Phreatobacter stygius: one gene and its partner. The protein of the gene in region 2 binds, or shares a complex with, the protein of the main gene of each other region. Links are inferred from orthologs where the notes say so. Each region holds a gene or a part of one and is shown on either strand. Other genes may lie near its edges.

Evidence for each region.
Region 1: the proteins of E8M01_RS04210 (region 2) and E8M01_RS16920 are in contact, whole or in part, in a solved structure (PDB 1A0O), measured with the Escherichia coli proteins. The link is inferred for Phreatobacter stygius from one-to-one orthologs.

Annotation. Positions count from the first base shown.
Region 1 is NZ_CP039690.1:3,588,356-3,591,463, reverse strand. The notes cover bases 124-2,913. They hold E8M01_RS16920 (response regulator), read right to left. Parts: upstream 1,816-2,913; coding sequence 1,432-1,815; downstream 124-1,431. Other genes in these bases: E8M01_RS16910 (SURF1 family protein), read left to right, coding at 2,528-2,913; E8M01_RS16915 (DUF983 domain-containing protein), read left to right, coding at 2,133-2,504; E8M01_RS16925 (protein phosphatase CheZ), read right to left, coding at 633-1,322; E8M01_RS16930 (TIGR01459 family HAD-type hydrolase), read left to right, coding at 124-593. In the rest of the region: more of E8M01_RS16930, read left to right, coding at 1-123; more of E8M01_RS16910, read left to right, coding at 2,914-3,108. UniProt on the Escherichia coli protein: Involved in the transmission of sensory signals from the chemoreceptors to the flagellar motors.
Region 2 is NZ_CP039690.1:900,542-904,083, forward strand. Bases 117-3,340 are described here. They hold E8M01_RS04210 (hybrid sensor histidine kinase/response regulator), read right to left. Parts: upstream 3,020-3,340; coding sequence 317-3,019; downstream 117-316. Other genes in these bases: E8M01_RS04205 (chemotaxis protein CheW), read right to left, coding at 117-306; chpT (histidine phosphotransferase ChpT), read right to left, coding at 3,201-3,340. Outside these bases: more of E8M01_RS04205, read right to left, coding at 1-116; more of chpT, read right to left, coding at 3,341-3,542. UniProt on the Escherichia coli protein: Involved in the transmission of sensory signals from the chemoreceptors to the flagellar motors. CheA is autophosphorylated; it can transfer its phosphate group to either CheB or CheY.

The DNA of each region.
Region 1 (3,108 bases), 2.7 Mb from region 2 along the record:
ACTATATCCGGACCCGGCCGGGCGAACCGGTCCACCATGTCGGGCCGAAGCGCGACCTGGTGATCTTCGAGGATATCGGCACCCGGCTCGTCGGCATCGATGAAGCGGCCTATGTGGTCTGCACCGGGCTTGTCGACGATCGCAGCGAAACACCTGACGACTATACCGAGCGCCTCGAACGCATGCGCGCCCGCAACCTGTTCTTCGTCTGCGGCAACCCGGACAAGGTGGTCGAGGTCGGCGACAGCCTGATCTATTGCGCCGGTGCGATCGGCGATCGCTATCAGTCGATGGGCGGCGAGGTGCTCTACGCCGGCAAACCATTCGAGCCGGCCTACGAGACCTGTTTCGGCTTTGCCGAGCGGATCACCGGCAAGCCCGTCGATCGCACCCGCGTGCTGGCAATCGGCGACGCGATGCGCACCGATGTCGCCGGCGCCGCGCGAATGGGGATCGATTGCTTGTTCCTGGCCGAGGGCATTCACGCCGAACTGTTGCTCGGGCCTGACGGCCTGAAGCCGGCGGGCCTTGCCGCCCTGGTGGCGGAGACCGGCCTGCACCCGCGCTATGTGATGCCCAGGCTGACCTGGTGAGCGCCTGACGATCGCGGCCGGCCCGGCCCTTTCGGCCGCCTATTTGAACAGCGCGTCGACAGCATCCTGGCTGGTGCCGCCGGCATGCGGCTTGTCGAACAAGGCATCGACATCGCCCTGGCCGACACCTTCGCCATCCAGCTGCGGACCGTGCAGGATGTTCTGCAGCTTGCGCTCCTCGCGCTTGCGTTCGTCGTCGGTCATATAGCCTTCGGCATCGGCCGCATTGATCGCCTCGGCGAAGCGCGACACGCGGGCCTCGATATGCTGCAGCGTCTCGACGACCTTGGCGACGCGCTGGCCGGTAATGTCCTGGAACGAGCAGGCCTCGAAGATCAGCATCATCCGTTCGTCGACGATCGCCTTGTAGGCGGTCGGGTTGGACGGGTCGGCCGCCATCACCTCTTCGGCCGCGCCCATGATCGTGTCGGTCGCCTTTTCGGTGGCCTTGACGATGGCGTCGAGCTCCAGGCCGGCGGCCGGAATGCGGCTCTGCTTCAGGTCATTGGGCTGCAGCCGGCCGATTTCGGCTTTCATATTGGTGATGAAGGCCGCGATATCCGACAGCTCCCGATAGACCGACATGTCGATCGAGCGGAAGAAGCTGGAGAGCGATTCGACGGTCACCTCGGCGAGGCCGACGACATCGGCCAACGACACGTCGCGTTCACGCTTGGTGCGGACGAATTCGACGATCCGGTCAAGATGGTCGGTTGAGACGCTCTTCATGGCATTACCCATTCCTTGGGGCCTGGCGGCGGCGATGGCCCTATCGGCGTCAAGCCGTGGGCTCGGCTCGAGCATGAGCCGGAGCGTGCGGGATGCCTTGCGGCCTTTTTCAGTCGGCGAAGACGGCGTCGATCTTGGCCTTCAAAGTCTGGGCGTTGAACGGCTTGACGATGTAGTTGTTCACGCCGGCCTTCTTGGCCGCGATGACGTTCTCGGTCTTGGATTCCGCGGTGACCATGATGAAGGGCGTGCGGGCCAGGAAACCGTCCGAGCGAACTTCCTTCAGGAGCTCGTAGCCGGTCATCGGCTCCATGTTCCAGTCGGAGATCACCAGGCCGTATTTCTTCTCCTTCATCTTCGCCAATGCGGCCGAGCCATCCGACGCGTCGTCGATGTCGTCAAAGCCGAGCTGTTTCAGAAGATTGCGGATGATGCGGATCATCGTGTTGTAATCGTCGACCACGAGGATCGGCATCGAGAGATCAACAGCCATCTAACCTGCTCCAAGGCCGCGACGATGCTGACAAGCCCGTCGGAAATTCATGGAAGCCCAATCAAGCGAGGCTTCTTGGCGGAAAACCTAGAGATCAGCGTTGAAGAAGCGGTTAACGGACCCGTTGCCGGCCGGCAAAAAATGGCGCGTTTTGGGCAGCAATGGCCGGCAATTTTCTTAAGGTTACAGATTGGTTCAAAGCCGGTCATCGCGTCTTGACAGCGGCATCGGCTCCGGCGCGGCCATGGCATTCGGCCAGCCCGCTCGCGCCGGCCCGGCTTCCTCGGTAAACTGGGCGCCTCATGGGAGCCCTCGGCATGACCTTCTATCAAGAGCAATCGCCGTTCTCGACCGGGCTGCGCTGCCGCTGCCCACGCTGCGGCGAGGGCGCCCTGTTCGATGGCTTCCTGACACCGAAGGCCCGATGCAGCGCCTGCGGGCTGGACTATTCCTTCGCCGATGCCGGCGACGGCCCGGCGGTCTTCGTCATCCTCATCGCCGGCTTCCTGATCTGCGGCCTCGCGCTGTTCGTCGAGTTCCGTTATCAGCCGCCGTTCTGGCTGCACGCGCTGATGTGGGGGCCGTTGATCCTGATCGTGACGCTCGGCCTGCTCCGACCCATGAAGGGCATCATGATCGCTCTCCAATATGTCAACAAGGCGCGCGAGGGGCGGCTCGACAGCCAGTGACCGAGGCTTTATTCGCAAGCCACATGACCACATCCCGCCTTCGCCCGCTCGTCGTTCCGGGCCTCGTCGCGCTCGCGGCCCTTGCCGTGCTCATCCGGCTCGGATCCTGGCAGCTGTCGCAACTTGCCTGGAAGAACGGCCTGATCGCCCAGGTCGAAGCCCGCACCCATGCGCCGCCGGTGCCGTTGCCGCCGGCCGCCGCATGGCCGGCCATGACCGCCGCGGCCGACGAATATCGCCGCGTCGCCGTCACCGGCTCGTTCCGCCACGACGCCGAGGCCTATCTCTATACCGTCGCCGGCGACAGCAACCGGCCGGGCCAGCCCGGGCGGCCCCAGGGCCAGGGCTATCTGGTGCTGACCCCGCTGGTCACCGCCGAGGGCGCCACCGTCCTCGTCAATCGCGGCTTCGTGCCAACCGACCGGCGGGATCCGGCGACGCGCCAGGCCGGACAGACGACCGGCCCGGTGACGATCACCGGCCTCGTGCGCTTTCCCGAGCGGCGCAGCGTCTTTGCCGCCTCCGACGACCTGGCCCGCCGGCTGTTCTACACACGCGACACCCCCGTGATCGCCCAGACGCTCGGGTTCGATCGCAACAGCAC
Region 2 (3,542 bases):
CAGCACCTCGCCGACCGTGTCGATCAAGAGACCATAGCTCTCGCCCTTGGATTCGATGCCGACCGCCATTGGCGGCTTGGCGTCCTTGGCAATCGCCATGCCGAGGCGCACGCGCATGTCGATCGCGGTGACGATCCGGCCGCGCAGGTTCAGCACACCGGCGATCTCCGGGCTCGCCAGCGGCACGCGGGTGATCCGGTCCGGCATGAACACGTCCTGCACCCGCGAGATCGGCAGGCCGAACAGCTGGCCGCCGATCAGCACGGTCACATATTCGGTGACGTCGTCGGTCGTGGTGTTCTGCATGTGCTGATCCTCACGCGGCGTGGGCGTAATCGAAGGCGGTCTCCTTCAGAGCCGCGATCAGGCCCTGACGGTCGAATTTGGCGACGTAGTCGTGGAAACCGGCCACCCGCGCCCGCTCGATCGAGGCCGGATTGGTCATCGACGACAGTGCGATGACGGGTGTTTCCCGGAACCGCAGGTCGGCGCGCAGCGCCTCGGCGAACTCGAAACCGTTCATCTCCGGCATTTCGATATCCGAGACGACCACGTCGAAATGGTCGCCGCGCTTCATCATGTCGAGCGCTTCGGAGCCGGCGGCGGCCGTCGTCACGTCATAACCGGCGGCCTTCAGGACCGGCGTCAGCATGTTGCGGAAGAACGGCGAGTCGTCGACGAACAGCAGGCGCCGGGTCAAGGCATCGGCGCGCATTTCCTTGCGCTTGAACCAGTCCTCGAAGGCCAGCGGCAGATAGTGGCCGATATCGAGGATTTCGGTGGCCTGGCCCTTGATGACCGCCGAGCCGAGCAGGCCCGGAACATCCGAGGCGACCTCGATGGTCAAGGCATCCTCGACAATGTCGATGATCTCGTCGACCACCAGCCCCATCGACCGGCCGGCGTCGGAGAACACCAGCAGCGGCTGCGAGCCCTCGGTGCGCACCTTGACCGTGCCATTGACCGGGATCAGCGGCATCAGCGCGCCGCGATACTGGACGAGATGGCGGCCGTGCGACATCTCGATCTTGTCGACCGCCACCTCTTCGAGCCGGGTGACCAGCGACAGCGGCACGGCCTTCGGCTCCGGCGTGCCGGCGCGGAACACCAGCATGGAGATGAGGTTGCGTTCGCCGCCACGGCGGCCGTCGGTCTCTTCCTGGTCAGCGGCGGACGAAATGTCGCTGCCGAGCGCGGCCGCAATGCCGTTCGGGTCGATGATCATGATCACCGAGCCGTCGCCGAGGATGGTCGTCCCGGAGAACATGCCGATGTGCCGAAGCTTGGTCGACATCGGCTTCACGACGATTTCTTCGGTGTGGAAGACCTGATCGACGACGATGCCGAAGGTCTGGCTGCCGACCTGGGTCACCACGATGAAGCCGTTCTCTTCGTTGAGCGGCTGGCCGTCCTGAATGCCGAGCAATTGCTTGAGATGGATCAGCGGCAGGAGCTTGTTCCTCAGCCGCAGCACCGGCGTATCCTTGATCCGCTCGATCCGGTGCTCGGAGTTCTGCTGGGCGCGCACCAGCTCGATCACCGACAGTTGCGGGATGGCGAAGCGATCGCCGGAGCTCTCGACGATCAGCGCCGAGACGATGGCCAGCGTCAGCGGGATCTTGATGGTGACGGTGGTGCCTTCGCCCTGCACCGACTTCAGATCGATCGTGCCGCCGATCTGGTCGATATTGGTGCGCACCACGTCCATGCCGACGCCGCGGCCGGAGACCGAGGTGACCGCGGCCGCGGTCGAGAAGCCGGGCGCGAAGATGAATTTGTGGATCTGCGCTTCGGTCAGCTTGTCGATATCGGCTTCGGTCGCGATGCCGCTCGACAGGGCCTTCTTCTTGATCCGGTCGGTGTTGAGGCCACGCCCGTCATCGGCAATGGCGATGACGATATGGCCGCCCTCGTGATAGGCGGCGAGCCGGATCGTGCCCTTCTCGGGCTTGCCGGCGAGCCGGCGCTCTTCACCGCTCTCCAGCCCATGATCCGCCGAATTGCGGACCATATGGGTCAGCGGGTCCTTGATCAGGTCGAGCACCTGCCGGTCCAGCTCGGTCTCGGCGCCGTGCATTTCGAGCTCGATCTGCTTGTTGAGCTCGTTGCCGAGGTCGCGGACGATGCGCGGCAATTTCTGCCAGGCATTGCCGATCGGCTGCATGCGCGTCTTCATCACGCCGTCCTGCAACTCGGCGGTCACATTGGACAGGCGCTGCAGCGGCACCTTGAATTCCGAATCCTCGTGGCGCCGGACGATCTCCAGGAGCTGGTTGCGGGTCAGCACCAGTTCCGAGACCATGGTCATCAATTGTTCGAGCGTATCGACATTGACGCGCAGCGTCTGGGCGCCCTTGACCCCTTCCGCCTTGTCGTCCTCGTCCGCGGTCGGGGCGGCGGCCGCCTTGGCGCCACGGGTCGGCTTCTTGGCCTCCACCTTCGACGCGGGCTTGGCCTGAGCCTCGGGTGCAAGCGACGGCGCCGCCGCCTCCGGCACCGTGATCATCTCGGCTTCCGTCTCGCGGAAAGCCCGCTCCAGCTCGTCGAGCGAAACCTCGCCGGGCCGGAGCGCGCGCTCCAGCGCCTGCGGGGCCAGCGTTCCAACCGCGACCTTCGGCTCTTCCGGCTTCACCGGGGCGGCACCAGCCGCCATCGACATGGCCTCGAGCTGCGAAATCAGATCGCCGTCGTCGCCTTCCGGCTCGTTGCCGGCGCCCTCGAGATCGCCCAGGATCTCCTTCAGGCGGTCGATGGTGAACAGGATCAGCGTAACGCCATCGCCGGTGACCGGCGATCCGTCGCGATATTTGCCCATCAGCGTCTCGGCGGCATGGGCCAGCGCTTCGAGGCGCGGCAGGCCGAGGAAGCCGCAGGTTCCCTTGATGGTATGAACCAGTCTGAAGATATTGCCGAGAATACTTGCGTTATTGGGGTCCTGCTCAAATCGGACGAGTTCGACGTCAACAACGTCCAGGCTCTCGCTCGTTTCAGTCAGGAATTCGCGCAGCAAGTCATCCATGTCGACAGGCCCGGACAGTAGGAGATCGGCGGATCGACGATGCGATCCACCCTGTGATCAAAGTGTCCGGGAAAAGGGTTAAATCTTATTGAAGTCGAGACAGCGGAATTTTCGCGCTCGCGTCGCGAAATAGCTGATTTCTAAAGGATTCGCCTGGGGCCGAAATGACGCCTCGGCCGCGTCAGACAGCCCGTAGTGCAACCTTGTCGTCGATCTTCTCGATGGTCACGGTCATGCCCGCCGCGCGCGCCAGCAGGCCGGCATAGAAGGGCTGGATCGCATGGGCGTCGATGGTGCCCTGCTCATTGCCGGGAATGCCGGCCAGAAGCTCGGCGGCATGGGGCGGAATACGGGAATTGATGCCGGTCACGATCACCGCGAAGCCGGTCTCGTCACCCTCTCCCACCGTCTCGACCCGGATCACGCCGCCGCGCGGGATCGCCGCCGCCCCGAGCATCAAAAGGTTGAGCAGCAGCTTGACGCGGTTCTTCGGCAGATAGGCTGCCGGCACCTGCCAGTCGAC